DNA from 3 places in the Blautia sp. St.27G3 genome. Region 1 is predicted to be linked to each of the others. Evidence: predicted binding sites of a transcription regulator. Region 1 holds the regulator's gene; each other region holds the start of a gene.
The links. The regulator Rex, encoded in region 1, represses fermentation and respiration genes when NADH is low (regulators of the CRP and FNR family bind a similar motif). The targets are predictions, from matches to a motif close to ATTGTTAANTANTTAACAAT.

Region 1 (9,542 bases):
TTTTGGAGGTGCTGGGTGGGTGCTTTTTTATTCTGACAGCCATGCCAATATGGAAGTATATAATGATGTCAATGGGAATCTTATTAATCTGTTTCGTTGCATTAAATATCATCCAGAAGCTGTTCAGGAAGAGTTACAGTACATATTCATATCAAGAGAACAATTTTTTGATGCAAGAGAGCAGATCGAAATTAGAGGTATGACAGATATTCAAAAGGCAGCAAGGTTTTTTGTTCTGATTAAAGAGAGCTTTGGTACAGACCTGCGTTCATTTGGAATGCGTTCACGAAATATGGAAAAGGCAAAAGAGTATTTAAATGAAGTTGCTAAGAGATTGAATAAAGTGATTATTGAAAATCTCGATTTTCAAAAAATACTCAAAAATTATGATAAAAAAGACGCATTATTTTATCTTGATCCACCATATTATGAAACCGAGAAATATTATCCTGATAGATTCATGCCAGAAGACCATGAGAGACTAAAAGCGGCATTAGATAAAATCAATGGTAAGTTTATTTTGTCATATAATGATTGTAACTATATTAGAGAACTTTACAAAGACTATACGATTATTGAAGTGGATAGGATGAATAATCTTGTACAGAAAGAAGTAAAGCCGCGATATAGGGAACTTATTATTAAAAATTTTGTATAACGTTATTCGTTATAAAATATCAAAATAAATAATAATGCAACGAATTATGATAGTATCTATCAGGGGCATTATTATGGTTAGGATTCATTTATCAAAACTTCTTGGCGAACGCCGCATGTCTCAGCGACAATTATCAGAACTGACTGGAATACGACCCAATACCATTAATGAGTGGTACCATGAAATTGTGGTTAGTCTACGGGTGGAACACATTGATCGGATATGTGAAGTGTTAGGATGCTCTGTTAGTGATTTGATAGAAGTGGTACCGAATAGAATGCCAAAGACGGGTAAGCATCTGATAATTGAAGAGCATGGAAATCGGAAGAGGACAGAGAATGGGCGGTGAGAAATCACCGCCCATTCTCCGATTTGGAAAGGATATTTGTAATCAGAATAAATGTCAAAATCACACTAAATTTTAATAGAACTTTTTTGACACTTATTCTGAATATTTTTGACAAAAATTTTGGGCGGCTACATTTGAAAATCAAATCAGACAGCTGGAGAGGAAAGAGGACAGCACGAATATTGGCCTGGTAAACACAAAGCGTATGATGGAAAAAATGCATGGAACGTGTCGGACGGAAAATACGACGAAAATATTTCGGACAAAGCTTTGTTTTTTTAAAGTCGGGAGGGGGGGCTGAAAGGTGCTGAAGTTCTGAAAGCAATCATAAGTCTTGACCATATGCCTGCTGATATGTTAAAATACACAGTGGTTTCGTGTCGGATAATACGTGAAATTCAGGAGGGATAAAGCACGGATGGAGCATAACCATATAAAGATAAGAAACAAGACAACCCGTTTTCTGACGGCCAGTTTTATCGGGCTGGTGCTATTTAGCTCCATTGTCTTTGGTTTTCTGGCTTTGTTTATGAACAATAGAAGTGCGCAGACGATTCATGAGGTCGGTGAGTTGTATATGACCGGAATGGGTGAAGAGCTGTGCAAGCATTTTGAGACGACGATAGAATTGAGATTTCGACAGGTAGAGGGTCTGGTGGAGGTTGTGCAGCTGGAAGATGATGCCAATGCAGAAAAGCTGTATGAGGAGCTGATTTACAGAGCGCAGGTCAGAGATTTTGATTATCTGGCTATGTGTTCTGAGGATGGTACCTTTGATACGCTCTATGGGGAGTCGATTCAGGCGCTTAACCCGGAACCTTTCCTGGATGCTCTGAACAGAGGAGAGAAAAGAGTTGCGCTTGGATACGATTCCTCGGGCAATGAGGTGGTGCTTTTTGGAGTTTCAGCTGAGTATCCTATGAAAAATGGAGAAATGAGTACCGCAGTGGTGGCAGCTGTTCCGAAAAAGTATATCAGCGACACACTTTCTTTGGAGGATGAAGAGTCTTTGCTGTACTGCCATATATTAAGAAGAGACGGAAGTTTTGTGATCAGTAATTCCAATACAGAGCTGTTGGAGCATTTTGGAATTACTTTGTCGCATGATGGCACGGATAGTTCTGAGAAGACGCTGGCAGATTATCTGGAAGGGCTTGCGTCTGCGGCGGAGGAGGGAACTGCCTATTCCTCTATTATATCCTTGGAAGAAGGGCTGAGGCAGGTTTATGGAACACCGTTGCCCTTCTCAGAGTGGTATCTGATTATGGTGATGCCATACAGTGAGCTGGATGAGGCTGTGAACGGCTTAAGTGTTCAGCGTATGGTGGTGACTCTGGCAGCGTGCGGCGCAATACTTGTTTTGTTGATCCTGATTTTTATCCGGTATTTTGCACTGACGCGTCAGCAGCTTCAGGAGCTTGAGGAGGCCAGACAGACTGCTGTCGAGGCATCGAAGGCAAAAAGTGAATTTCTTTCTAATATGAGCCATGATATCCGCACACCGATGAATGCGATTGTAGGTATGACTGCGATAGCAGTGTCCCATATAGATGACCAGGAACAGGTATATAGCTGTCTGAAAAAAATTGCAATGTCGAGTAAGCATCTGCTGGGGCTGATCAATGATGTACTGGATATGTCAAAAATAGAAAGCGGTAAAATGACACTCACGATGGATCAGGTTTCCCTGCGTGAGGTTGTGGAAGGGCTTGTCAGCATTGTGCAGTCACAGGTAAAGGCCAAGAAACAAAGTTTTGACGTACATATTGAAAATATTGTGACTGAAAACGTCTATTGTGACAGTGTGCGTCTGAATCAGATATTGCTCAATCTTTTGTCGAATGCGACAAAATATACGCCGGAGGGCGGGGCAATTGAATTATGTATGATAGAAGAGGAGTCCCCCAAAGGCGAGGATTACGTCAGAATTCATATCAGAGTCAAGGATAATGGAATCGGAATGTCTCAGGAGTTCCTGAACAAAATATATGACTCCTACAGCCGTGCGGATGGCGCCAGAATCCACAAGACAGAGGGCGCTGGTCTTGGAATGGCGATCACAAAGTATATCGTAGATGCAATGCAAGGGAAGATCGAGATACGAAGCGAGCTTGGCAAGGGCACAGAGTTCCATGTCATTCTTGATTTTGAAAAAGCACAGATTGTGGAAGAGGATATGGTACTTCCGGCCTGGAATATGCTTGTGGTGGATGATGATGAATTGTTATGTCAGACTGCTGTGGATGCGTTAAAATCAATTGGGATCAATGCGGATTGGACATTGAGCGGTGAAAGCGCAATAAAAATGATAACAACGCATCATCAGAAGAGGGAAGAGTATCAGATTATTTTACTTGACTGGAAATTGCCTGGCATGGATGGTATTCAGGTGGCAAAAGAGATCCGGCAAAGACTTGGCGAAGAGATTCCGATTATTCTGATTTCAGCTTACGACTGGAGTGAGTTTGAGACAGAGGCGCGCGAAGCCGGGATCAGTGGATTTATCTCAAAGCCGTTGTTTAAGTCCACGTTGTTTTATGGACTGCGTCCGTTTGTGACAGGGCTTGAGTCGTCACAGGATGATGTACCGGAACAGGATAGTGCTCTGAAAGGACGGCGTATCCTCCTGGCTGAGGATAATGATCTTAACTGGGAAATTGCCAGCGAACTGTTGTCTGATCTTGGACTGGAGCTTGAATGGGCAGAAAACGGGCAGATCTGCTTAGAGAAATTCCAGGCGTCAAAAGTAGGATACTATGATGCAGTCCTTATGGATATCCGGATGCCAGTCATGACCGGTTATGAAGCCACAATAGCAATCAGGGGATTGAAGCGTTCCGATGCTTCTACGATTCCGATTATTGCGATGACAGCAGACGCTTTTTCAGAGGATATTCAGCATTGTCTGGATTGTGGCATGAATGCGCATGTCGCCAAGCCTATTGATATCGGCGAGATTGCCCGCCTGTTAAAAAAGCATCTGAATTAAAAAATTTTAAAATGGGACGGTCACACCCGGAAAAATGTATTCCTGATGTGACCGTCCCATTTGATTGATGGCAGAAGGAGCTGAAATGAAAAATAGTATTTATTCAGACAATTCCGCCCATTTTTCATACAGCATATCAAGTTTTTCCACAACTGAGGCTTTTTCATTGCTCAATTCAAGGCATTTAGCCATGTCGGTAAAAATTTCTTCTTTGGACATTAATGTGTCGATTTCTGCACTTCGTTTTTCTAAAGAAGCAATCTGGTCTTCTGTTTTTTTCAGTTCGTTCTGGCGTTTGCGTTCTTTGGCCTGTTCTTCTTTCTGGCGTGCCCAGCTTTCGCGCGAAGAGGCTGTATCTGGTTGCTGACTTCCAGGATTGGAAGGCGTCGGGGCGTATACTTTTGTCAGTTCCTCCGCTTTTTCCAGATAATAATCATAATTGCCGATATAATTGATCACAGTCTGATTTTTCAGTTCGAGGATACGGGAGGCAGTCTGATTGATAAAGTATCGGTCATGGGATACGTACAGGACCGTTCCGGAATAATTACGTATGGCTTCCTCAAGGATTTCCTTTGAGGTAATATCCAGATGGTTTGTCGGCTCATCGAGAATCAGGAAGTTTGATTTTGAGAGCATGAGTTTTGCCAGAGCAAGACGTCCGCGTTCTCCGCCGCTCAGATCATGAATACGTTTGAACACATCATCACCGGTGAACAGAAAAGCAGCCAGAATGTTGCGGATTTCTGTTCCTGTCATGTCCGGATAAACGTCAGAGATTTCTTCGACAAGCGTTTTATCCATATGGAGAAGCTGATGTTCCTGATCGTAATAGCCGATATGTACGCGGCTTCCCAGTGTGAAAGCGCCGGCATCGGCTGCTTCCAGTTCGTTTAAAATTTTCAGGATCGTGGTTTTACCTGTACCATTATCACCGATAATTGCGACTTTTTCACCGCGGCTGATCGTAAAATTCAAATCAGAGAAAAGCAGGTTCCCCGGAAAGGATTTGGCAAGATGTTCTACCTTGAGTACGTCGTTTCCGCTTGTGATCTGAGGGGAAAAATGAAGATGCATATCTGCGCGGATTTCCACCGGCTTTTCAAGCACTTCGATTTTTTCAAGCATTTTTTCACGGCTCTCGGCGCGTTTGATTGATTTCTCACGATTAAAAGATTTCAATTTGGCGATGACCGCTTCCTGGTGTTTGATTTCTTGCTGTTGGTTGAGGTAGGCCTTCCACGCTGTTTCACGAAGCTGTGCCTTTTTTTCAGCATAATCCGTATAATTTCCGGAAAAGGAGGTGATACGGCCATTGTCCAGTTCGATGACTTTCGAGACTACCTTGTTCAGGAAATAGCGGTCGTGTGCGACGATGAGTACAGCGCCGCTGTAGTTCAGAAGATACGTCTCCAGCCATGCAATAGAGGTCAGATCCAGGTGGTTGATCGGCTCGTCCAAAAGCAGGAGATCCGGTTTGGATAAAAGTAACCGTCCAAGAGCTACCCGTGTTTTCTGCCCGCCGGAGAGCGTGCAGATCTGTTTGGAAAAATCTTCTTCCAGAAAACCAAGACCTTTGAGGACACCAGTTACTTCACTTTGCAGCGCATAGCCGTTTTGATGTTCAAATTCCATAGAAATGCGGTTGTATTGTTCCATAAGCGCTTCCAGCTCAGTACCAGAAAGATGTTTCATTTCCTGCTCCATGGCGCGCAGACGCTGCTCCATTCTAAGAACGTCCTGTTTTACCGAGAGAAGTTCCTCATAGATCGTGGCAGTGCTGTTTACGTCCTGATGCTGTGCCAGATAGCCGATCGTTTTTCCACGTGAGAGTGCCACCGTGCCGCTGTCCGGTTCAAATTCGCCGATGATCATCCGCAAAAGAGTTGTCTTGCCAGCACCATTGATTCCTACAACAGCGACTTTTTCGTGTTCCTCGATATGGAAAGAGCCGCCGGAAATAATCACATCTGTACCGAAGGCTTTTGTTATATTCTGACATGAAAGTATCATAAGTTTACTCCTTATATATAGAATCTCTTTTTATTATAACGAAAATTGAAAAAAAGACAATATTTGGATACTTGATTGACATAAAATTCATGGTTTAGTATAATAACTCTATATGTAAAAGATGAAAGAGGCGTAAAAAGTGGACGAACATGGAATCTCAAAAGTAGTAGTGAAACGGTTGCCGCGGTATTATCGGTATCTTGGTGATCTTCTGGAGGCAAAGGTTGAACGCATTTCATCGAATGAACTGAGTGATATGATGAATGTGACTGCTTCACAGATTCGTCAGGATTTGAATAATTTTGGAGGATTTGGCCAGCAGGGGTACGGATACAATGTAAAATATCTTCACAGTGAGATTGGAAAGATTCTTGGTCTTGACAAGACGTACAATATGGTTATCATAGGAGCCGGAAATCTGGGACAGGCTTTGGCTAACTATGTCAAATTTGAAAAGCGGGGTTTTCTGGTAAAAGGTATTTTCGACGTAAATTCCAGACTGCGCGGAGTGTCAGTTCGTGGCATTGAAATCCGCATGATAGAAGAGCTTCCGGAGTTTATAGAAGAAAATCAGATTCAGATTGCCGCGCTTACGCTTCCCAAAAGCGGGGCAGAGTCGGTAGCTCCAATGCTGGTTGAAAACGGTGTGAAAGCGATCTGGAATTTTGCGCATACGGATCTTCATCTACCAAAGGATGTCGTTGTGGAGAATGTCCATTTATCAGAGAGCCTGATGCAGCTTTCTTATAAGCTGACACATGCAGAAAAACGATAAGCGATTTGTGAGAGCGAGAGGTCACTGAAACGGACGGAGCATGATAAAACGCGCAAAAACGGGGTTTCGAGGCAAACAAGTCCCCTATTTTGTATATTTTATCATGGTTCTGATTTTGAAATTGTGTTTCGAATCAATCATAAATATATAGTGAGCGGAGAGGCTTGAAAAGGCCTTTGGCGTTTAGGGCCTGTATAGCATGGACGGGGGCAGTTTATACTTCTCGTGCCGTGAAGTATACAGGTTTTTGTATATATAGATGTTAAGAAGGGACTTATTATGGAATTTCTGGTGAATGCATTGCAAATGAAAAAATACGACAGTGGTACCATACAGCAACTCGGAATTCCTGCGCTTGTTTTGATGGAGCGGGCTGCGTTGTGTGCGACGGAGGAGATGGAGCGGGAGGGATATCTGGAAGGACAGGTTTTAGTCGTATGCGGAGCCGGGAACAATGGTGGGGATGGGTTTGCTGTTGCGAGGCTGCTTGTACAGCGCAGTGTGGACGTTACGGTAGTTTTTGTCGGAAAAGAAGAGGCTTTGTCAGAAGAAGCAAGAATTCAGAAGAAAATTTGTGAAAATTGTGGAATAAAAATCAGCACCAATTTACACATGCGTGAATATACTACTATAGTAGATGCCATTTTTGGCATTGGACTTTCCCGAAACATAGAAGGACCGTATCTAGAGCTGATTGAGTGGATCAATCGGCAGTCGTCTCATGTTGTGGCAGTGGATATTCCTTCGGGTGTTTCTGCCGATACCGGACAGGTTTTGGGAACGGCAGTTCGGGCTGATTTGACGGTAACGTTTGCTTACCGCAAAATGGGGCAGTTGTTATATCCGGGCGCTTCTTATTGCGGCAAAATTGTCTGTCGTGATATTGGGATATCGGCACAGTATTTTACGGGAGAAGAAAATCCATCCAATGTTTTTACTTATACAAAGGAAGATCTGTCATACATTCCAAAGCGAAGACCTTATTCCAATAAAGGGTCGTACGGGAAGGTACTTCTGATCGCGGGAAGCAAAGGAATGAGCGGTGCTGCATGTCTTGCCGCGCGGGCAGCGTATCGGACGGGATGTGGCCTTGTCAGAGTATTTACCCCGGAAAGTAACCGCCAGGTGATTCAGACGTATCTGCCGGAGGCGATTGTAACTGTATGGGAAGGAGATTCTTTTCCAGAGCAGGAGCTGATGGCAGCGCTTGCATGGTCGGATGTGGCTGGGATTGGTCCGGGGGTTGGTACGGGAGAGATACAGAGAGAAATACTGACACATGTTCTTACACAGTATGATAAGCCTCTGGTGATTGACGCCGATGGGCTGAACCTTCTGGCAAAAGAGACAGAGATTCTGAAAAAGGTGCGTTCGCCGGTTATTCTGACGCCGCATGTCGGCGAAATGGAACGGCTGATCGGTATGAATAAAGAAGAATTTCTGAAGGATATTGTAAATACAGTTTGCGAATTTGCAAAAGAATACAAGGTGATCTGTGCCCTGAAAGATGCGAGAACAGTTGTGTCGGATGGGGCAAGCATATATGTGAATACATCCGGAAACAGCGGCATGGCGACCGGGGGTTCGGGGGATGTACTGACCGGAATTGTTTTGGGGTTGCTTTCACAGGGAATGTCACCGTTTGAGGCGGCATCTGTGGGCGTATATTTGCATGGCCTTGCGGGAGATGAAGCGCGCAGGAAATCTAGTGCGTACGGTATGCTTGCCGGAGATATTGCAGAGGAGGTCGGTGTGGTATTAAAGGCAGCAGATGTGACGGCGGAGAAGGCAGAGCTGTGAAGGAATATTAAATTGCCAGAAATACAAAAATAAAGAACAGGGATAAAAACACAGAACGGACAGAATACCGGAAACAGGAACAGAAAGGCCAGGGCAGGGTATGGAAAAACACGGAAGGATGACCGCATATATCCACATGGATGCAATTGCGGAGAATTTCAGCAATATGAAAAAAAATCTGAGGCAGGACACGCAGATGGTGGCAGTCATAAAGACGGACGGGTATGGGCATGGCGCGGTTCCGATTGCGCAGATGACGGAGGCGTATGACTATATTTGGGGATTTGCAGTGGCGGCTGTCTCGGAGGCCAGGGAATTAAGAGAGGCCGGAATTAAAAAACCGGTGCTGATTTTGGGCTATACCTTTGAGGAAGATTATGAGTGGATGGCGACAAATAGTATTCGTCCGGCTGTTTTTACATATGAAATGGCACAGGCATTTTCCGATGCAGCCGGGAAGGCAGGTGTCTGTGCTCCGGTCCATGTGGCGGTGGATACGGGAATGTCCAGGATTGGTGTGACCTGTGACGGGCCAGGGGCAGACCTGGCAGAGCAGATTGGTCGTTTGCCGGGGCTTTTTATAGAAGGTGTTTTTACACACTTTGCGAAGGCAGATGAAACGGATAAAACCTTTACGAAGACTCAGATTGAACGATTTGCAGCATTTTGCGCTGACCTGAAAAAACGGGGATTTGAGAAACTGATCAGGCATTGCTCCAACAGCGCGGGGATTCTTGAGATTCCTGAGGCAAATATGGATATGGCGAGAGCCGGAATCAGTATTTATGGCATTTATCCATCGAATGAGGTGAACCGGAAGTTCGTAAAGCTGTGTCCGGCCATGGAATTAAAATCTCATATTGTGTACGTGAAGACAATAGAACCGGGAACTTCGGTCAGTTATGGCGGAACATTTACTGCGGAAAAAGAAATGAAGATTGCGACCATTCCGGTTGGC
Region 2 (11,289 bases), 210 kb from region 1:
ACGGAAGCCTGCGTTGAAGGTGTCTTTGCTGATACGGATACGGATCATATCACGCTGTCCGGTGTGCATCATACCCTCTACACAGTTCAGATAAGAATGGAATTTACGCTCAAATACCGGCTCAAAGTCAGACTGCATCGTCTTTCCAGCTACTTCTACCACGTAAGCAATGCTCTGCTTGCTTCCTTCCGGCATCTCATCGAGATCCGGTCCGATTACTTCAATCTTGTGATCTTCAACCTCAGAAGCCTCGCAGGTGCGAACCAGCTCACAGCAGTCTACTCTGGAACCGTCAAACTCTACCTGCATATCGCCACGGCGGATGATTTCACCCTCAAATGCGGATGCAAATGCTACCGGGATATCAATATTTGTAATCTTGATCTTAATGTCTCTTGCTTCAAGAGAGGTTGCATTGAATTTAGAAACATCCGGCTGTACGATCAGGCTCTTCGGAACCCTTACGTTCACTGCTTCTGCAGTTGCAACATCATTTGTCACTACCGGGAAGCCAAGTGCGATTGCACCTGCGCCGCAAGCTACGATAACCGGATCAAGCGGAGCGAATGCGTTTACGAATGCCGGTACACGTTTAAAGGTATACTCCATCAGACCAGCTGCATCGCCGCCCTGAATATTACCAAAGATAAGCGCTGCTCTTACTGCAACAGATACTACATGGATTACAGATGTTACATCCTTACCAAGCGGAATGACACGTACATTTGCACCTGTCTTGTAACCCATCTCTTCACACTGGTCAATGATTCCGCCAACCAGAGTAACCAGGATACCCTGTGCCTGATAGCTCTTTATAAGAGCAACACCTTCCTCAGCGCTCGGAGCTGAGCCAAGGATAACTGCTACGCCAGGAATATCGCCTGTTACAAGCGGTACACCAAGTTCACGGATGATTGCATCGCCAAGGTGTCCATAGCACGGCTCTGCATACGGTGTAGCGCCGTCCATATATTTCAATACTTCGATAAACTCTGCGCAAAGAGCTGTGGCAACACCGGACATGAATGCATCATTCAGTCTCTTCTGTCTTGTCATAAGCGTTTTTACTACGCCAAGAGCCTCTTTTAATTCACCAAGATTTCCAACCTTGGTTCCTGTCACGCCATAGTAGCACGGCAGGCTGTATGCGGTATCCGGAAATGCAACCGGCTTGTCAGCGCCGTATTTCTCAATCGCGTCATTGATGGCTGACTCTGTCAACCCGTATACCGTATCGTTTCCGCTAAAAACAACATCAAATAAAGTCACTGTTCTACCTCCACTAAACTTTTAAAGTTATAATCTCAACACAGACTGCTGTCAGTTTTCCTCTGCTTTGTCGATCAGTTCCTTGATCCGCCTGATTTCCTCCACAGCAGATTTACTGTAATCATACGGAGAAGCGCCGTTTCGGTCTGCGTCTATTACTTCTGTATTGTAATGGACAAAACCGAGCAAATCTTCCGCTGGAATCCTGGAACGGACAAATTCTTCGTCTTTTTCATCCCGAACCTTATTGGCCACCACACGTACCTGCTTTACGCCAAGCTCACTGGCCAGACGTTTTACATTGCGGTACGTCTGAATACTTCTGGCTCCAGGTTCGATCACAACAACAAACTGATCCATTCCGCTGGTCGTGCCGCGTCCCAGATGCTCAAGTCCGGCCTCCATATCAAGAATTACCACGTCCTTCCGATGGAGCACCAGATTATTGATAATCCTTTTCAGCATCACATGCTCCGGACAAACACACCCGCTTCCGGCTGTATCTACCGTTCCGAGCACAAGAAGTCTCACTCCGCCGAATACCTTTCCATAAGTATCCGGAATATCACTCACTTTCGGATTCAGACTGTAGAACTGGTTTCCCTGTGTCGCTCCGGTCCTTTCCTCGATCAGTTTGCGCATTTTGGTAATCGGTACAATCTGCGCAAGCTCTTCTTCTGAAAATCCAAGGGCCAGTCCCAGATTTGCATCCGGGTCCACATCCGCGGCAAGAACCTGACGTCCTTCCTCCGCGTATAATCTTGCCAGGGTCGCAGCAAAGGTGGTTTTTCCCACCCCGCCTTTCCCGGTAACAGCAATCTTCATGTTTTCGTCACCTCATAATCCGCCCGGACTGATGATTAGATTCCGATCGCTTCACGCTTCTCTTCGATTCTCTCAATCATCTTGTCAACAAGCTTTTCAATATCTGTCTCAACTGTATAAGCAGCCTCTACCCAGTCTCTGATACCATTTGTCAGAAGACCTGCCACCTGATCAGAACCGCTTACATACGGGTCAACGCCAAGGAAGGTATCAATACCTGTACCTACTACGTAGTTACCGATGGATACGGCCTTCTCAGACATCCACTCCGGAGCACAGCCAACAACCGGAAGCTGAGAAATATTCAGTCCGGAATCCTTTGCCAGCGTAGCAACCAGAACCATCATACGGCTGATATCAACACAGGAACCCATGTGAAGTACCGGCGGAATGTCTGCCAGCTCACATACCCTCTTCAGACCTGCGCCGCAGAGATCTTTTGCTCTCTTATCCATAAGACCTGCTTTTGCCGCTGCCTGTGCGGAACATCCGGAAGCAACCACGATAATGTCGTTTGCGATCAGCTTCTTCATCAGCTCAATGTGAGCGGTATCCGGACGAATCTTCGGATTGTTACATCCTACCATAGCAACTGCACCACGGATAACGCCGGAGGTAATACACTCGATGAGCGGCTTTGTCGTACCTGTCACGTCTACCTGTGAATTTGTAACGCCGTCAAGCGTCTTAACAATCGCCTCTACCGAGTAACCAACTGTAGCTTTCTGTTTCATATCCGGAATATGTACAAGCTCCGGCTTTCTGTTCTTGAAGTTTTCAATCGCCATCTTTACGATAGACTTTGCATTTTCAGCAGCCGTCTCTGCTGAAAAACGGATATATTCAGAATCCGGCATCTGTGCAATCGGAGAAGTTGTGACGAATTTTGTATGGAAGCACTTAGAAAGAGGTCCGAGTGCCGGGAAAATACACTGTACGTCAACAACGATCGCCTCGCAGGCACCTGTCAGTACAACATTCTCCTGCTGCAGGAAGTTACCTGCCATCGGAATACCACGACGCATTGCTACTTCGTTTGAAGTACAGCATACACCAGAAACAGTGATGCCCTTTGCGCCCATTTCTTTCGCATATGCGATCATTTCCGGATCATCTGCAAACTCACAGATCATCTCAGAAAGTGACGGATCGTGTCCGTGTACAACGATATTGACATTCTCTGCTACCATAACGCCAAGGTTTGCTTCTGTGTCGATTGGCTTCGGAGTACCGAACAGTACGTCAGAGAACTCCGTACCAGCCATGGAACCGCCCCATCCATCAGCAAGACCTGCACGCAGAGACTGACGAATCAATGCTTCCGGCTTGGAAGAACATCCCATATGGGACATATGTAAGGAACAGGAAACCTCACGGTCAATCGCACGCGGAGCAACTTCTTCTCTCTTCCAAATTTCCTGTGTATGCTCCGGAAGACGATTCATGAAGTTCTGGAAACCGAATACCTTTCCGTATTCTTCCAGTCCCTTGTATGCCATCTCATGAGCCAGATCATAGATATCCTTGCCTTCTGTCTCAACACCCCATTCTTTTGCGATGCGAACCAGCTTCTCAGGATCTTTTACCTTGTATGCGCCATTCGGATCTGCACAGTACAGAGTATGGCAGATCTCACGACCATGGTCAGAGTGCGTCGCAGCTCCGCCTGCCGTAAATTTCAGATAGTTACGTCCAACGATACCATGAGCGTCACAACCACAGATTCCTCTCGGAGCCTTCGGTGTGATACGGCATGGTCCCATAGAACAGATTCTACAGCAGATACCCTGCTCGCCAAACTTACAGTGCGGCGTCTGATTTTTTACACGATACTGCCATGCATCAGCTCCAACCTTTTTTCCGGTTTCCAGAAGTCGTTCGGTAGCCGCTTCAAACTCTTCCACCGTTGTTAATTTAAAATCTCCCATTATAAACCTCCTTGAATATTTAAATAAAATGGGTGTATCTCTGTGTTTCTGTATTTACAGGGAAAGCTTGTTTACAATCTCTCCCAGCGCCAGGCGCACTGGTGAATCCTCCGGCAGTGTAACTGTCGGTTTGCCATCACAGTCATACTCGTACACCTGGTCATCATGGGGTACAACGCCGAGAAGCGTCAGCCCCTGATTTTCGATTTCCTCTAATGTGCCCTGATTCAGTACGCCGCCTGGTGCGCGGTTTACAATCAGCCCCATGGTTTTGGGATTCAGATTACAATCTTTTGCAAGCTGTGCAATCCTTCCTGCCGCCTGCACGCCGCGTCTGGAACAGTCGCTGACCAGAATCAGCGTGTCAACCTTCGGAAGAATCCCGCGGCTGATATGCTCCATACCTGCCTCATTATCCACAACCATAAATTTATAATTCGGAAGCAGCCTTTGCATCTGCGCCTGAAGCAATCCATTTACATAACAGTAGCATCCCTTGCCCTGGGTCCTTCCCATCACAAGGAGATCAAAATCATCATCCTCCGCAAGGCAGCGCTGGAACATGATTTCCGTATAATCTGCCTTTGATACACCGGCCGGAATCGGATTTTTCACGCTGTCCTCCGCGCGTTCAATCTGCTCACGCACTTCGCCGAGTGTCATTTCTACTTCCACGCCAAGTACCTCGTTCAGATTGGAGTTCGCATCTGCATCCACTGCCAAAATCGGGCGTTTCCCCATCCGGCCCATATACTGGATCAGCATACCGGAAAGCGTTGTTTTTCCAACTCCGCCCTTTCCTGCAATCGCTATTACCTGCGCCATGTTGTTGCCTCCTTATTATATCAATATTAAATCCATGTTGCTAATCACATTGAATCTTTACGACTCCTCCGGTCAGATCTACCATCACAACCGTACCTTCGACCGTTTTGCGGTCTCCCATCACATCTGTAAGCGTAACCTGTTTTCCGTCGATGTCAATCCGGCTGACATATTCCATGATAATACTGTCAGGTTCATTTGATTTATATGCAGTTGACAGACACATGCGTCCACCTCCCATATCGGATTTGAATTCCCGCTATTGCTTTGTCAGCACAAGCTTAATGCTCTAGCTCTCTTTTACCAGCGAAAGAGCAAGGTTTAAATACAGATTGCCCTTCTGAAACTCATCAACTGCTTTGCGCAGCTGGTCTGCTGCTGCTCCCTTTCCTGCACTGCGCAGCTTCTCAGCCACCTGGTCAAGCTCTGCCGCATGGTGCTCGTTATGCTTCAGCATATAATCCAGCAATGCCACAAGCTTATCCCCCTGCGGCTCCTCATGCGTATGACCGCCACAACCACTGCAACCGCTCTCACAGCCGCTGTGTGTATGACTGTGCTCATGATCGTGCTCATCCTCATGGCCATGCTCATGACTGTGCGTATGAGTATGCTCATAAGTATGCGTGTGAACATGCTCGTGGTCATGACTGTGCACACACAGATTTCCATTTTCATCATGAATCAAATGCATGCGTATTCTCCTTTCTGGAAAAGTTTGTTATTTTTTTCACATGTCTAGTCATTCTACGACATTTGGTGGTATTATACCATATCTTGTTGTCATTCACAACAACCGTCGTGTATTTTTTTTAGAACTTTCCCTTTCCAGTTTTTCACTTTTCACAAAAACGCCGCGGAAAAATGAGCCCTCATTTACTCCGCGGCGTTTTTTGTCACAATGCTTTCATACACCTGTTGTATTCTCTTTATATCTCCCATGGAAGCAGGGGATTCTCCTGCTTATTGTCGCGCAGCATCAGATCTGAGACTGCTTCTTTTGGATTTTTACCTTCAAACAGCATCTTGTTTACCTGTTCGATTATCGGAAGTTCCACTCCATATTTCCGTGAAAGAAGTATTGCAGATTTGGCAGAATAGACGCCTTCCACCACCATATTTACCTCTTTCATGGCTTCTTCCATCGTATACCCCTGTCCGATCAGAATACCGGCTCTGCGATTGCGGCTGTGCATGCTGGCACAGGTCACGATCAAATCCCCAATCCCAGTCAGGCCGAAAAAGGTTTCCGGCTTTCCGCCCATCCTGACGCCAAGCCGTTCAATCTCTACCATGCCACGCGTAATCAGCGCCGCCTTTGCATTGTCTCCATATCCCATGCCATCCGCAATACCGGCAGCCAAAGCGATCACATTTTTCAGCGCTCCGCCAAGCTCAATGCCAAGCATGTCCGGACTGATATAAACACGGAAAACTGGACTCATAAAAATCTGCTGAAGATACCGGGCTGTCTTTTCACATCTCGCTCCCACCACGCATGTCGTTGGCAGTCCCTTGGCCACCTCCTCCGCATGGCTCGGACCAGACAGAACAGCTGCCTCTGATTGCGGAATGAGTTCCGAAACGATATCCGTCATGCTCGCCAGTGTGCTCTCCTCAATTCCTTTAGAAGCGCTGACAATCACAGTTCCAGCCTCAACATAACTGCTCATTTTCTTTGCCGTTTCCCGCACACAGTGCGAGGGAACCACAAGAATCAAAATATCCTTTTGTGCAGACGCTGCCTCCAGATCTGACGTCACCTGAATCGCTTCCGGAAGCCGGACCTTTGGCAGCTTGGAAACCTGACGCGTACTGCGAATCTGCTCCGCCTCTGTTTCGCGGTGAGACCACAACGTCACTTCATTTCCATTTTCATTTAAAAGAATTGCGAGCGCGGTTCCCCAGCTTCCCGCTCCGATCACACCTAATTTCGCCATCACTTTACCCTATTTTTCTTTTTAAAAAGATATGTTTTCCGTTCCTCATGATGCCACAGACGCTGGATATTGGAGCGGTGCATCCAGAAAGCAAGCACCGTCAGTACCGCACCGACTGCGTACATTTCATTCAGATAATTCTGCACCATCCCAAATTCGCCCCGCTGTCCCATAATAACCAGCTCAATCATAAATCCGACGTATACCAGTAGTGAGCCAAGGGAAACATAGTGCGTCAAGAGCAGCGTAAGCGCAAATGTCAAAAATCCAAACAGCGTCAGATACCAGTTCAGGGACAAAATAAGTCCTGCTGTTGCCGCAATCCCTTTTCCGCCTCGAAAATTCAGATAAAAAGGGAAATTGTGTCCAAAAATCACACCCGCCGCTGTATAGAAAGACAAAAGCGGAAGCATGTCTGCATGAGTGGCATGGAAAATCAAACGAATCACCCATACTGCCGCTACACACTTCAGCGCATCGCCAAGCAGCGTAATTGCGCCCGCCTTCGTTCCGAGCGTACGCAGCATATTAGTCGTCCCAGCGTTTCCACTTCCATGCTTACGGATATCAATTCCGTGCAGACGGCCATAGATATAACTCGTCTGGAACAGTCCGAATACGTACCCGACTGCCAGACAGATCAAGCGTTCCATCAGTTTTACTTGTCCTTTCGTTCCCGAATGATAAATTTGAGCGATGTTCCCTTAAATCCGAACGTATCCCGGATCTTGTTTTCCAAATACCTGGTATATGAAAAATGCATTAGCTCCTTGTCATTGACAAAAATCACAAATGTCGGCGGCTTGACGGAGACCTGTGTAATATAAAACAGCTTCAGACGCTTGCCCTTATCCGAAGGCGGCTGCTGCAAAGCCACTGCCTCTGCCATGATCTCATTGAGCACACCGGTCGCAACGCGCAGCGTCTGATTCTCAATAACCATATTGATCGTCTCAAACAGCTTCGGCAGACGCTGACCAGTCTCTGCGGAAATAAAAATAATTTCAGCATACGGCATATAAGAAAGAACCTGCCTGATATCATTGGTATGCTTGTAAATGGTCTTGTCATCCTTTTCGATCGCATCCCATTTATTTACTGCAATAACAATCCCCTTACCACGGTCATGGGCGATCCCTGCGATCTTCGCATCCTGCTCTGTCACGCCTTCTGTCGCATCAATCATAATCACGACAACATCCGCACGCTCAACTGCCGTCACGGTACGGATGATGCTGTAGCGCTCGAGCTCTTCTTTTATTTTATTCTTGCGACGAAGGCCCGCTGTATCAATAAAGACATACTCCCGGTCCTGCCATGTCACCGCTGTGTCGACTGCATCGCGCGTTGTCCCGGCAATATCTGAAACAATCAGGCGTTTCTCACCGAGCAGTTTATTGATCAGTGAAGATTTTCCCACATTCGGCTTTCCGACAATCGCGATGCGCGGCCGGTCATCCTCTTCCTCGTCCAGCTGCTCCGGATTGAAGTGGGCAATCACCGCATCGAGCATATCTCCAAGTCCTGTTTTGTTACCCGCGGAGATTGGATACGGATCGCCGATTCCCAGATTGTAAAATTCGTACACATCCGCGATATATTTCTGATAGCTGTCCACCTTATTTACCACAAGGACTACCGGCTTGTGTGAACGTCGCAGCATATCAGCCACCTTCGCATCCGAATCCACCAGCCCCTGTTTGCAGTCCGTCATAAACAGAATGACATCTGCCGTGTCAATCGCAATCTGCGCCTGCTCCCTCATCTGGGAAAGAATAATATCGCTGCTGTCCGGTTCGATTCCCCCCGTATCAATCAGCGTAAAATTGATATTCAGCCATTCCACATCAGCATAAATACGATCCCTGGTCACACCGGGCGTATCCTTAACTATCGCAATGTTTTCTCCGGCCAGTGCGTTAAAAAGTGTGGACTTTCCAACATTTGGCCGACCAACAATCGCTACGATCGGTTTACTCATCCGCTTCCTCCTCTTCTATGGCAACCTCCTGCCCGGTCACTGCACGGACAAAATCATATCCGCTTGATTTTACAATACGAATTCTGATTTGTAAAGCCTTTTCCAGCTCCTCCACTGTCATGTCATCCAGAAAAACCTGTTCCCCGCTGCGCAACATACTGACCGGCAGCAAAAGCTCGCTTCCAAGTACCTGGCCTTTGAGCTGTGCAAGAAGATCCTGTCCTGTCAAAAGCCCGGAAACCGTAATTTTCTCACCAAAGAAATCATTTCGAATCCCGTAAATATGAAGCGTAACCTCGGGCGTATACGCGCGGATCTCCTGATAGAGCCGTTCCAGATATGGTGCCGCCAAACGCCCTGTGGCAAGCGACAGTTCCCGCGGCAGTTGATTCTGTATGCCTTTGCGATTCTGCATTTCGGAGAGCGCCGCACGCGTCTCCTGCGTCAAAAGCCGCATCATCCCCACGCCGTTTTCCAGCTGCAAATACCCGTCGTACCGCTCTTCTTCCGGAAATGGTCTTCCCGCAAGGATATACCATTCGTCAGAAGCATGAATAAAATGTATACCATATTCATCATAGATCTTTTTCTGCCAGGCCTCAATACAGTCAATGACCACACAGGCGTCTTCTTTTTCAAATGCTTCCAGCGGATACAGCCCGTCCCGAAATTTCGTAAGCCCTACCGGAACCACCGATACACTGCGTAGATATGGCAGATAATCCGTTAATTTTTGAATCGAATCCTCAAGCTCCGCTCCATCATTAATCCCCTTGCACAGAACGATCTGTCCGTTCAGCTCAATACCTGCTTCTGCCAGACGCTTTACCTTCGGAAAAATGTCTCCAGCAAAACGGTTGTTCAGCATTTTGCAGCGCAGTTGGGGATTCATTGTATGGAAAGATATATTGATCGGCTCCAGATGATACCGAATAATCCGGTCAATATCATGGTCGCTCATATTCGTAAGCGTTACGTAATTTCCCTGCAAAAAAGAGAGCCGCGAATCGTCATCTTTAAAATACAACGTATCACGCATGCCCTTTGGCATCTGATCGATGAAACAGAAAATACATTTGTTACGGCAGGAACGGTATTCATCCATCAAAGAATTCTCAAAAGTAATCCCAAGATCCTCCTCAAACTCTTTCTCGATCTCAAGCTCCCACTCTTCTCCGTCTGCCTTTCGCACCAGCACTGTCAGATATTCTTCATTGATATAATAGTGATAGTCAAAAATATCTTCAATCTCCTGCCCGTTTACTGCGAGAAGCACATCACCCGGCTCCAGCTCCATCTCCTCCGCAATACTTCCCGAATAAACGCTTTTAATTTTATGTTCCATGCAATTCTTTTTCATCTTCTATTTTAACTCCTGTCATGTTCGCAATCTGTTTCAACGTTATCATATCCTTCCGAAAAATGCAACCCGGGCCACGAATAAGCTGGTATTTTAATCCGCTGGTATTCGGTGTACGCAAATAGAAAAGCTACCGCAAAGCAGAAGAAAGTATATTCTTTCCATCTGCTTTGTAGCAGCCCACAAATTCATCTTTTCATTGTTGCAAAGTACTTAGGAACCGCATTTGGGTAAAATATGTGCGATACCAGTAATTACTCTACGTTCACGGTCAGGCTGTTTTCACCTACGGTAATCGTATGCTCTCCTGCGCCGTCCAGCGTTACTTTCATTGTGACGATTGCGAAATCTCCGCCTTCCACGCTGACAACCTGAGAACCTACAACCTGATCGCCGTCATATGCTTCTGCGAAAATTGTTCCGTCTGCTCCGGCATTTTCTGCGATCATATAGATATCAAATGCTTCGCCGGATTTTTGCGTCTTGTTTACTGCAAGTGTAACTTCCTGCACACCTCTCATAGATTCACGTTCCACGGTTGCAAGCTCTGTATCCATGATCAGTGTATTTAACTTAATATCAGCCGCCTCACCGTATTTCATGCCAAACTCAGCCGGATACAAAACGTCACCCATATTGTTTGCGAGCTCTGCGGTCGGATTCTGTCTTACCGTTGCTGCCATGTACAGTCTTGTTGTCGGGTCTACGCCAGTGTCATAAGCAAGCTCGCCCCATGCTGAAAGTGCATCCTCACTATTCCGTGCGATTTCGTACATCAGTTTTCCTGACGGTTCGCGGTCTCCAAAGAGCATCTCTGCCAGTACAGACGGTAGTGTATGTGTAAAGAAATTGCCCATCGTGGAACCATGATCCGGCTGTGCATTGTAGGTAAGCATCAGCAGCGCCGCGCTGTTTTCAGCAGTCAGCGTATTCGGCTCCACAGAACCGGTTGCAAAGCTTCCGTTCGCCGCTTCTACTGCAAGGATAAGCGGTTTGCCTGCTGCGTTTGCTTCCTCAATAATATACTGTGCACTTTCTTCTACATCGCTGATACGTGAAATGACAACATCTGCTTCCTCGATGGTCTCCACAACTTCGGTGTATGCTCCGATTGCAGCCTTATCCATATCCTCGGTATCAATGTCTGTATCGTATACAAAC
Region 3 (11,289 bases), on a different contig from region 1:
GCGCAGCTGTGGCAGCCGCAAGGCGCGGCGGTCTTTCAGCGACGTTTGATGAGCTGAACAAGTATTTTACCATTACAGGAATGCCAATCGCATCAAGCCAATACTGGAACAGCATTCATGGCCGTACGCCAGGGGAGGCAGCGGGGGATGAAGAGGGGCTTCAGACCATGCGGACGCTGGCGCGGAATATGACCTTTTTGATGAAGAGTATTGCACTTGGAAAAGAGGCGTATGGGCTGCCAAAGAAAGAGGATTTGGTACATACGAATTTTATAAGGTAGGGGTTTTTTGAAGGGAGGACGTCCCCTGGTAAGTGATACAAAAACGGGGTTCCGACAAACAAGTCACCCCTTATTTTGTATCACTTACCAGGGGACTGACTTTAAAAAATTGAAATTTTATAGGAAAATATACCTATTGATTGAACCACAAGCACTCAAGAAGGTATACTTAATTAAATTGCTGATGTTCATTAAAGTTTCATTATACAATACTATGGAGGAGGAAGCATGGATATGAAATATCGTGAGCTGGGCAATACGGGATTGAAAATCAGTGAGATTGGTCTTGGTTGCGAAGGGTTTGGGAATGATAATTGCGGGGAAACAAGGCGGCTGATGGATGCCGCACAGGAATATGGTGTGAATTATATTGATCTTTATACGCCTGATCCCGGGATTCGGGCAGCGGTTGGAGAGGCATTAAAAGGAAGGCGCGATCAGTTTTATTTGCAATCTCATGTCTGCTCTGTGTGGAAAAACGGCCAGTATATGCGGACACGCTGCATTGAGGAAGTGAAAGCGGGTATGAATGAGATGCTGGAGCTGTTCCAGACGGATTATATTGATGTGGGGATGATCCATTATGTGGATTCCATGGAGGACTGGGAGCAGATTGTTGGGGGACCGGTGTTAGAATATGTTCTGGAATTAAAAAAGAGCGGTGTGGTTCGTCATATCGGTATGAGCAGTCATAACCCAGAGGTGGCGCTTGCTGCGGTAAAGAGTGGGTATATAGAGGTTTTGATGTTCAGCGTAAATCCGTGTTATGATCTTCAGCCAGCCGGGGAGGATGTAGAAGAACTCTGGAATGGAAAGAATTATGAGCAGCCTCTCATCAATATGGATTCTGAGAGACAGGAGCTTTATGAGACATGTCAGAGACTTGGTGTCGGGATTACGGTCATGAAAGCATTTGGCGGCGGTGATCTGCTAGATGAGAAGCTTTCTCCGGCAGGAAAGGCTTTGACACCGGTTCAGTGCCTGCACTATGCCTTGACCCGTCCAGGAGTTGCCAGTGTCATGGCGGGAGCGCACAGCGTAGAACAGCTGAAAGCGAGCGTTGCCTATGAGGATGCGTCAGAAGAGGAGAAGGATTATGCGCTGGCGTTTGCCTCCTTCCCAAATATCAGCTGGAAGGGGCACTGTATGTATTGCAGCCACTGCGCGCCGTGCCCGAAGCAAATCGACGTTGCGTCAGTGACTAAATTTTTGAATCTGGCTAAGGCACAAAAAGAAATGCCGGAGACCGTGCAGAATCATTATGAGCTGCTCGCACACCATGGCGGATGTTGTGGTCAAGCATTTTTGTAACGCTTATGACTAAAAAAATCAGCTTTTAATTTAAGATGCAAACCGTACCTGATAAGGGGTGCGGTATCCATTATAGCTGTGAGGGCGGATGTGATTATACGTGACATAAGCAAATTCTTCCACTGCCCGATACAGTGCCTCCTCTGTCTGGAAATCGTACAGATTCACACATTCATTTTTCAATGTATTGAAATATCTTTCCATAGGGGCGTTGTCATATGGACATCCTGCTTTGCTCATACTCTGTGTCACATGGACAGATTCACAGAATTCTACAAATGCCTTTGACGTATACTGGGAACCCTGATCGCTGTGGAGTATCAGTTCTCCATTGATCCGGGACTGTGATTCCAGTGCTTTCTTCAAAGTCCGGATAGCAAGACTGCTGGTGATCTGGCGGTCTGTCTCGCTTGCAATGACACTCCGGTCATACAGGTCAACAATGCTGCAATTGTAGCGCACTTCTCCATTTTTCAAAAACAGATACGTGAAATCTGTACACCACTTCTGATTCGCCCTGCCTGCACAAAACTTTTGCTGCAGCCTGTTTTCAAAGATTTTGTGCGGTTTTTCACGCCGGCAGCCCGGTTTCTTTGGGCGGACAAGGGAATACAGCCTCATTTCCGTATTCATGTACTTATGTACGGTAACCGTGCTGTAATGGCAGCCCCTGCGCGCCAGATAGACAGTCATGGTCCGGTATCCTGCTACCCCGTTATGCACATGGTAAATTTCCCTGATCTGCGCTTTTACTGCTTCTTTTTGGGCATGATAAGCCGCCTTCCGGTGTTTCCGGTAGTTGTAATACGCATTCGGACAGATGCCAAGCCGCCTTAGCAGCCAGCGGACCCCGAATTCTCTGTGATGTTCTTCTATAAACCGATAAGCCTCTAATCGATTTCTTTTGCGAAGAATGCCGCTGCTTTTTTTAGAAACAGGTTCTCCTTTCGGAGCTCCTCATTTTCTCTTTTGAGCTTAAGCATCTCCTTCATGTTATCATACTCTGTTTTTGTATCGGGGCTTGTCCGGCATTCTTCTTTGAATTCATTGCACCAGCGGCGCAGCGTTTCTTTGGAGATGTTATACTCCGCGGTGATGCTTTTGATTGTTCTTCCTTCTTCCAAACGGAGACGGACAATCTTTTTCTTAAACTCGGGAGTGTAATTCTGTGGCATAATAGGTACCTCTTTTCTTGTGATTTTGATTATATCTTATTAGCCACTTCTGTTACAACCTTACTTTATCACAACAGGAGAATGTATCAGCTGTGGGGCATGCGAGAGCCGCTGTCCGTTTGAAGTGCCTGTCATGGAAAATATGCGACAGGCAAAAGAACTGTTTGGAAAATAAAGTTGTTGCATGCATAGGGAGATACCTGTGCGGACTTACATTGCAAACTGGAAAATACAGTAAGCCGCATAAATGGCAAGCAGTACAATACCCTGTACGCGTGAGAGTCGTTTGCGTAGCAGAGCCGGTACTGTCAAAAACAGCATGACAAAGATCATAAGCGGTATATCAAGCACGAGGGATGCATTTTTTCCAGCAATCATGGAGCCTGTCGGGACTTGGAAAGGAGACAGGGTTACGGAAATACCGGAAACCAGCACCAGATTGAAGAGGTTCGCGCCGATGACATTGCCAAGAGAAAGTGCGCCGTATCCTTTGACAAGCGAAGTAATGGCAGTTACAAGCTCAGGCAGTGAAGTACCAAGTGCAACGAAGGTGAGCGCGATTACAGATTCCGGAACGCCAAGTGCCTGTGCGATCAGTGTGCCATTGTCCACCAGCAGGTCAGCGCCCACAGCGATGATTCCGGCGCCAAGTATCAGGAACAGAATGTTCTTTCCAATGGAACTTTCTGCTTCCGGTTCTGTGGCTTCGGCTGAGACACTGTGAGGCGCATTTTTCATTTCCAGAATAGTATAAACGATATAAATCAGGAAAAGAAGCAGCAGGACAATTCCGCTTGTCCGGCTGAAATATCCGGTACTGTAAGCGACGAAAGAATAGAAAGAGGCTGCTGCGATAAAAAAGAGTACCGGTGCAAGCAACGATTTTGGTTCCACTTTTCCGGGACGCACAGCAACGGTAAGCGCGGCAATCAGGGAAGTATTACAGATAATTGAGCCAATCGCGTTTCCGTAGGCAATCTCGCCGTGTCCGCCAAGTGCGGAGGTAGCGGATACCATAACCTCCGGAAGCGTTGTGCCGATGGAAACGACAGTAGCACCGATTAAAAGCTCCGGAATGTGAAAGTGGTGTGCAATACCGGTGGCTCCGTCAACAAACCAGTCACCGCCGGAGATCAGCAGGACAAGCCCGACAATAAAAAGAAGTACAGGAATCAGCATAAAAAGTCTCCTTGTCGTATTATTTCCAGTATAGCGTCTTTTCGATTAGAAAATGGTGCCATATGTGTATGGATGCTATACAATTTTATGTATATTTACGGGAGTGCCTGTTTATGAGTTTTCCCTGTAGTAACAGGTAAAAAACAGGAAAATCTTCCCAGATGAAGAAGAGTATAGCATCAAAGACAGAGGTTTTCAATTGCAAGTTTTCGGATTATAATTTCTTATATGTTTTGAAGGAATCTGCTCTTGTGGGGGATAGGGAATTGTATTATAATTAATATGTAAATTCACATAAAGGAAAACAGTGGAAAATGACATCAGAATGGAAACTGGACAGGCGGATGCGTTTGCTGGATATGCATGCGCATCTGTTTTGTATGGCCGATAGAAACGGAAAGACAACAGATGAAAACATGCTGCGTACAATGGCGGAATGGGAAATTACGCTGCGCCGTGAGATGGGTGTGATTACCTTTTTGAGCAGTGGAACGCCATGGGAATGGAAATTTATGAGGCAGTTTGCACGCAGTGAATCGCTGCTTTTCAGTTTCGGGATTCATCCCTGGTATGCGGAACAGTATATGGCAGTCGAACAACGGGATCTGGAAGATGCGTATCGGATGTGTGATGCGGTGGGCGAAATAGGGATGGACTGTGTCTGGTGCGAGATTCCGCTTTCTGTTCAAAGGGCGGTTTTGGAGCGTCAGCTGCAGATTGCAGCAGATCTGAAAAAACCGGTGATCTTGCATACCAAGGGAATGGAAGCTGAAATTTCAGATATGCTTCAGGGGTTTCCGGAGCCGGTGTGTGTGCACTGGTATTCCGGAGATTTGAAGAGTTTAGAGAAGTTTTTGGAACAGGATTGTTATTTTACCCTGGGACCAGATCTTGCCGGGAGTGTAGCAGGAGAAGAAAAACGGCTTGTAAATGGCTTGGAGGATGCAGAAAATTCAGGTCTCTCTGTATGGTCCGGCGAACGGGCCGGTCGGGAATTGTATCAATATATGCTCTGGGAGATTCCCGTGAACCGTCTGTTTGTGGAAACGGATGGCGTTTCCGCCATTGCATGGGCAAACGGACAGGAAGATGCAGAATTTCAGGAAATACAGAAGGTTCTGGATAGAAATATAGATTGTATTGCAGCTGTGAAAAAAATGCAGGGAGATGAGCTTCGCGAAAGAATGTGGAAAAATCTGATAAAGTTTCTCGGGAAAAGCGAAAAGGGACTGGAAGAGGAATTGCAGAGCGAGGCACGGATGAGATTATGATACAGACAAAGAAAATGGTTCAGTTTTATGTTTCGCAGTATGAACAGCAGATGAAAAGACGGCAGAAAAAAGCGGTAAATTACATCGATTTTCCAGGCAGGGTGGAACGGCTGAACAGAACTCTGAAAAGTGCCAGACCTTCGCGGGTGAACAGCGCCGTGCTGGAAGATTACCATAAACAGATTAAAAATATAGCGGTTTACGCTTACCGGAAGCATCAGGAGGCTGTGCTTGAGTTGGTAAAACAGCAGATGATACCAAAGCTAGTACAGCTTGACGTCGCTTTTTTGCTTCCGGAGCAAAGAGAGGGAATAGACGGAGAATTTTTTGCATTTCTGCGCAGACAGATGCCTGGAAAAATCTGTGCAAAGTCGCTGTTTTCGCTGTACCCCTTTTATCGGCAGCATCAGCTTACGAACAAAATTCTGGATCTAGTTCCGGCGCGCCCTGAACTGGAATTTTCGGAAGTTCTTGAGATGCGGCGACATTTTGTTCTGCACATTGGTCCGACGAACAGCGGAAAGACGTTCCGGGCTCTGGAACGCCTGAAAACGGCAGGACGGGGCGCCTATCTGGGGCCATTGCGGTTGCTGGCGCTGGAAGTCTATGAAAAGATGAAGGAATACGGTGTTCCGTGCACCATGCTGACAGGACAGGAATGCATTGAAGAGCCGGACAGCCGCGTGGTCGCTTCAACCATTGAGATGGCGGACTATGATGAGCTGTATGATATTGTGGTGATTGATGAGGCGCAGCTTATGGCTGATACAGACCGGGGACATTCCTGGACAAAGGCCATACTTGGCGTGAAAGCGCGTGAAATTCATGTCTGTACGAGCCCTGCGGCAGAAGGGGTGTTGAAACATCTGATCGAGCTGACCGGTGATACGTGGGAGGCGCATCGGTACGAGCGCAAAACGTCGCTTGTTTTTGAAGATCTGGCCTTTGATTTTCCGGAAGATGTCCGCAGAGGAGATGCACTGATTGTATTTTCCAAAAAGTCAGTGCTGGATGTCGCAGGACGTCTGGAGGAACGCGGAATCAGTGCCAGCGTGATTTACGGAAGCCTGCCGCCGGAAATACGGCGCCGTCAGATGCATTTGTTTACGAGCAAGCGGACAGAGGTAGTTGTTTCTACGGATGCGATTGGCATGGGGCTGAATCTCCCGGTTCGCAGGATCGTTTTTTTGCAGGCAGACAAGTTCGACGGCACAGGCCGGAGACCGCTGTGTACGTCAGAAATCCGGCAGATTTCCGGGCGCGCAGGGCGTTTTGGTATTTATGATACAGGCTATGTCAATGCAATGGGGGAGGAGATGCTGCATGAGATCCGTGAGAAATTCGAGGATGAAGAGCTTCCGCTTACAAGGGTAAATCTTGGTTTTCCTCAGGTACTTCTCGACCTTGATGAGCCTTTGAATGAAATTTTAAAGGTATGGCATTCGGTAGAACCCTCCAAACCATTTGAAAAAGAAAATGTGGAGGAGGCATTGTTCCTCTATGAACGTGCGTGCAAGGTGAGGGCGCGGATTGAAGGATTTGAAAACAAACGGATTCTTTATCGGATGATTACCTGTCCGATTGATATCAAAGATCGACGTGTCGTTGGTTTGTGGCTTGATTATTGTCAGAACTATTCCGCAGATGTCTCGTTAGAGCGGCCAAAGCTTGACCGGCGGGACCGGGGCGGTATATTGAAGTATGAGACGTATTACAAGCAGCTGGATTTGTACTATCAGTTTTCCCATCGTATGGGCAAGATTGTGGATGAAAAGTGGCTGCGGCAGGAGCGGGAGAAAACAGAAGCCAGTATCATGCGTTATCTGACAAAAGGAAAGGCAAATTATATTGCAAGATGCCAGTACTGCGCAAAGCCGCTTCCGCTTGGTTATCCATATCGGACCTGTCAGGCCTGTTCGCAGTTGCCGGAATGAGTGGCAGAGTTACCGGGACAACAGTAGGGAAGAGCGTGGGAGACGCGGTATAAGATCATATAAAGCTGAACTTGGGAGGCTGATGGAAATGGAGGAAATTTCTTTAAAAGGAATGTTTACGCTTGCACTCGTCAAAAAAGAGTGCTTTTGCGGTTCCTTTGGAGATATGCGTTACAGGCTGTGCAAAGAGGAGGAGAAGTTGTGCGCTTCGGTTTATCCAGAACCATACTGCTGGGAAGCTACGCCGGAGGAGCAGAAACAATCAGAGTATTTTGATTTGTCTGATGAAGGGATCGAGCAGGCAGTGGCGTGGCTCAATCAGAAATATAAGGAGAATTTTTCAGATTAGGTCTGTGAAATGTACAAGATTTCCTTGACAGTTGCAAGGAGGTGTGGTAAAATTATAAACCGTAACGAACAGTTATGCTGATGTGGCACAGTCGGTAGCGCACCTCATTGGTAGTGAGGAGGTCACGGGTCCGATTCCCGTCATCAGCTCTGAGAGAGCCCTGGTTTCCAGGGCTTTTTCGTTTGCTAGGAAAAAGGAGGCTTTCGCACGAAATTGAATGAGTGCGAAAACCTCCTTTTTTAATAATTTTTATGGATATAAATGATCCAAAACTTTCAGAGTTTCTGATTATAACTGCGGACCAGCGGAAACAAGTGCTTTTCCAGCGTCGTTGCCTTCATATTTTGCAAAGTTCTTAATGAATCTCTGAGCCAGATCTTTTGCCTTTGTCTCCCACTCGGAAGCGTCAGCATATGTGTCGCGCGGATCAAGAATACCTGTATCTACGCCCGGAAGCTCTGTCGGAACTTCAAAGTTGAAGTACGGAATCTTCTTTGTCGGAGCGTTCAGGATATCGCCGTTCAGGATTGCATCAATGATACCACGAGTATCTTTGATGGTGATACGCTTGCCTGTACCGTTCCATCCGGTATTTACAAGGTATGCCTTTGCACCGTTCTGTTCCATCTTCTTAACAAGCTCTTCGCCGTATTTTGTCGGATGCAGCTCAAGGAATGCCTGTCCGAAGCAAGCGGAGAAGGTCGGTGTCGGCTCTGTGATTCCACGCTCTGTACCAGCAAGCTTAGCTGTGAAACCTGACAGGAAGTAGTACTGTGTCTGCTCCGGAGTCAGAATAGATACTGGCGGAAGTACGCCGAAAGCATCTGCGGACAGGAAGATTACGTTCTTAGCTGCCGGTGCAGCGGATACCGGACGAACAATATTCTGGATATGGTCGATCGGGTAGGATACACGAGTATTCTCTGTAACGCTCTTGTCGTTGAAGTCGATCTTGCCTTCTGCATCCAGTGTTACGTTCTCAAGAAGAGCGTTGCGCTTGATTGCATTGTAGATGTCCGGCTCAGACTCTTTGTCAAGATTGATAACTTTTGCGTAGCAGCCACCTTCGAAGTTGAATACGCCGTTGTCATCCCAGCCGTGCTCGTCATCACCGATCAGGAGACGCTTCGGATCTGTGGACAGAGTTGTTTTACCTGTTCCGGAGAGACCGAAGAAGATCGCTGTATTTTCACCGTTCATATCTGTATTTGCAGAGCAGTGCATGGAAGCGATGCCCTTCAGCGGCAGATAGTAGTTCATCATGGAGAACATACCTTTTTTCATTTCTCCGCCGTACCATGTATTGATGATAACCTGCTCACGGCTTGTGATGTTGAAGACTACAGCTGTCTCGGAATTCAGGCCAAGTTCTTTGTAGTTTTCTACTTTTGCCTTGGAAGCGTTGTAAACAACGAAGTCCGGCTCGAAGTTTTCAAGCTCTTCGTCAGTCGGCTGGATGAACATGTTTTTAATGAAGTGAGCCTGCCAAGCAACTTCCACGATGAAACGGATTGCCATACGTGTGTCTTTGTTTGCGCCACAGAATGCGTCAACAACGAACAGTCTCTTATTGGAGAGTTCTTTGAGAGCGATTTCTTTTACAGCATCCCAGCATTCCTGTGAAGCCGGATGATTATCATTCTTGTATTCGTCAGAGGTCCACCATACGGTATCCTTAGAATTGTCATCCATTACGATGAATTTGTCTTTCGGTGAACGGCCTGTGTAGATACCAGTCATTACGTTGACAGCGCCAAGTTCACTTTCCTGACCTTTCTCAAAACCTTCCAGTTCCGGTCTGGTTTCTTCCTCGAACAGCATTTCATAAGAAGGGTTACGTACGATTTCAGTGGTTCCGCTGATACCATACTTGCTTAAATTGATCTCTGCCATTTTTCATAATCTCCTTTTTCGAAAAAATAGTGTGTAGTTGCTCGACGATAACTGCCTGCAGATGCAAAAACGCAGGACTTACGTATCTTATTTGCTATGGAAGCGAGGTTACCGCTTCCCCTGTTTCATAGTATACATAATAAAAAAATAAAATCAATAAAAATTCTTCAGTTTTTTGAAAAAAGATAATAATTTAACAATCTTTTGGACCCATACAGGCTGATTATTGAAAGATTTGACAGTGGAAAATATGCGTTATAAAATGATACGAAAAAGGGAAGGCTGATTTTAGAGAGGAAGAACGATGGTTTATTCGGATATGATCGTTTTTGCAATGGAAATCATAGGTACGGTAGCGTTTGCAGCATCAGGGGCGATGACAGGGATTCAGCGAAGGATGGACTTGTTTGGCGTAAATGTGCTTGGTGTCACAACCGCCGTGGGCGGAGGTCTGATCCGGGATCTGATTCTGGGAATTAATCCGCCGGTCATGTTCCAGAATCCGCAGTATGCCTTGACTGCTGTGCTTACATCAACAATTCTGTTTCTTTTTTTGTATGTAAGGACAGAGGGGGGATCAGGAAAATACGGAAGAACGCGGGAACTGCTTTTGCTGACAGGGGATACGATCGGTCTTGGAATTTTTACGGTGGTAGGAGTCCATACGGCGATTACGGCAGGGTATGGGGGCGATCGGTTTCTGTTGATTTTTGTGGGAGTAATGACGGGAGTGGGAGGCGGAGTAATACGGGATGTACTTGCGGGCAATACGCCTTACATTTTTGTGAAACATGTTTATGCTGTGGCATCTTTGACAGGCGCCTTGTTTTATGTAGCGCTTCTTCCGTATCTTGGCGGACTTTCGTGTATGCTGATGGGTGCGGCGGCTGTGATGCTGATCCGCTTTCTGGCAGCGCATTACCGGTGGAATCTGCCGCGGATCAGATAGCCGTCATCTGGTGCATTATTGTTCCATTTGCCGTCCCATAAAACCGGCGGCACATTTTGCCAGCACCTGTTCGGTTTCTCCCATTTTGCGGGAGGTATCTTTGCTTCGCAGGATCACAGACCCGATCACGTCTCCTTCGCAGAGAATCGGGCTGATGACCTGGGGCATCTCATCGTCCATGTCTTCGCTTGTGATTTTTACATGTGTTTTGGAAGTCTGGTTTGCAAGTACGTGTTCGCGTTCGTTCATGACTGCCTCGAGCTGGCCGGTAACTGGTGTGCCAACCGTTTCCTTGCGGATGCCGCCGGCTGCTGCGATAACCTGATCGCGGTCCGTGATATATACGCTGTGACCGGAGGCGGAAGCAAGCGCTTCGGCGTATTCTTTTGCAAAACTTCCGAGCTCTCCGATCGGAGAATATTTTTTTAATATAATCTCACCTTCGCGATCTGTGAAAATTTCCAGCGGGTCACTTTCACGGATGCGAAGGGTTCTGCGTATTTCCTTTGGGATCACCACGCGTCCCAAATCGTCAATTCTTCTAACAATTCCAGTGGCTTTCATAAAAATTCCTCCATTTATCTTTACTGGTAGTTTTCTTTTTATGGTACTAGTATCTGTAAAGGGAGGCATTTTATACCGGATTTTTCTGAATGCAGGCCTGAAATTTAAAAAGTATGTCCTCTGCAGGGTTCAAAAGCTACAGAGACAGGGATTTCCGCCCCATCTGTTCCAACAGGTCGCTTTTGATTTTAAAGAGCTTGTCGGAAAGGTCAACGTAAACCTTGTGCGGATTTGCAAAGCGTTTGGTTTCGTCCCAGAGTGTCTCTTTTTCCTTTGTACAGTAATCGCGGATTTCCATGACAGAAGGAGAAGTATAGACACATTCGCCATTCAGGAAAATCGGGACAAGCATCTCTCTTAAAGTATAGGTTCCGGCCTTGATT

Region 2: the regulator Rex is predicted to act here: its motif matches at 5,565-5,584, upstream of AC6I2O_RS10895 (DUF8180 domain-containing protein).
Region 3: the regulator Rex is predicted to act here: its motif matches at 9,575-9,594, upstream of pckA (phosphoenolpyruvate carboxykinase (ATP)).

Annotation. Positions count from the first base shown of each region.
Region 1 is NZ_BAAGFO010000002.1:53,429-62,970, forward strand. Features, by position in the region: gene AC6I2O_RS09825 (DNA adenine methylase) at 1-658, shown strand, start outside; gene AC6I2O_RS09830 (helix-turn-helix domain-containing protein) at 732-1,007, shown strand; gene AC6I2O_RS09835 (response regulator) at 1,426-3,996, shown strand; gene AC6I2O_RS09840 (ABC transporter ATP-binding protein) at 4,096-6,009, opposite strand; gene AC6I2O_RS09845 (redox-sensing transcriptional repressor Rex) at 6,149-6,784, shown strand; gene AC6I2O_RS09850 (NAD(P)H-hydrate dehydratase) at 7,064-8,584, shown strand; gene alr (alanine racemase) at 8,703-9,542, shown strand, end outside.
Region 2 is NZ_BAAGFO010000002.1:264,123-275,411, forward strand. Features, by position in the region: gene acsB (acetyl-CoA decarbonylase/synthase complex subunit alpha/beta) at 1-1,269, opposite strand, end outside; gene AC6I2O_RS10875 (ATP-binding protein) at 1,321-2,094, opposite strand; gene cooS (anaerobic carbon-monoxide dehydrogenase catalytic subunit) at 2,130-4,022, opposite strand; gene AC6I2O_RS10885 (ATP-binding protein) at 4,077-4,847, opposite strand; gene AC6I2O_RS10890 (CooT family nickel-binding protein) at 4,888-5,073, opposite strand; gene AC6I2O_RS10895 (DUF8180 domain-containing protein) at 5,137-5,541, opposite strand; gene AC6I2O_RS10900 (NAD(P)H-dependent glycerol-3-phosphate dehydrogenase) at 5,777-6,787, opposite strand; gene plsY (glycerol-3-phosphate 1-O-acyltransferase PlsY) at 6,787-7,440, opposite strand; gene der (ribosome biogenesis GTPase Der) at 7,446-8,768, opposite strand; gene AC6I2O_RS10915 (DUF512 domain-containing protein) at 8,761-10,128, opposite strand; gene AC6I2O_RS10920 (glycoside hydrolase family 3 N-terminal domain-containing protein) at 10,383-11,289, opposite strand, start outside.
Region 3 is NZ_BAAGFO010000001.1:1,446,628-1,457,916, reverse strand. Features, by position in the region: gene AC6I2O_RS06735 (flavodoxin family protein) at 1-281, shown strand, start outside; gene AC6I2O_RS06730 (aldo/keto reductase) at 510-1,592, shown strand; one part of gene AC6I2O_RS06725 (IS3 family transposase) at 1,623-2,524, opposite strand; one part of gene AC6I2O_RS06725 (IS3 family transposase) at 2,524-2,767, opposite strand; gene AC6I2O_RS06720 (4Fe-4S binding protein) at 2,817-2,942, shown strand; gene AC6I2O_RS06715 (calcium/sodium antiporter) at 2,978-3,946, opposite strand; gene AC6I2O_RS06710 (TatD family hydrolase) at 4,261-5,217, shown strand; gene AC6I2O_RS06705 (helicase-related protein) at 5,214-7,151, shown strand; gene AC6I2O_RS06700 (GNAT family acetyltransferase) at 7,240-7,500, shown strand; tRNA gene AC6I2O_RS06695 (tRNA-Thr) at 7,577-7,649, shown strand; gene pckA (phosphoenolpyruvate carboxykinase (ATP)) at 7,789-9,393, opposite strand; gene AC6I2O_RS06685 (trimeric intracellular cation channel family protein) at 9,698-10,342, shown strand; gene spoVT (stage V sporulation protein T) at 10,358-10,906, opposite strand; gene AC6I2O_RS06675 (nicotinate phosphoribosyltransferase) at 11,043-11,289, opposite strand, start outside.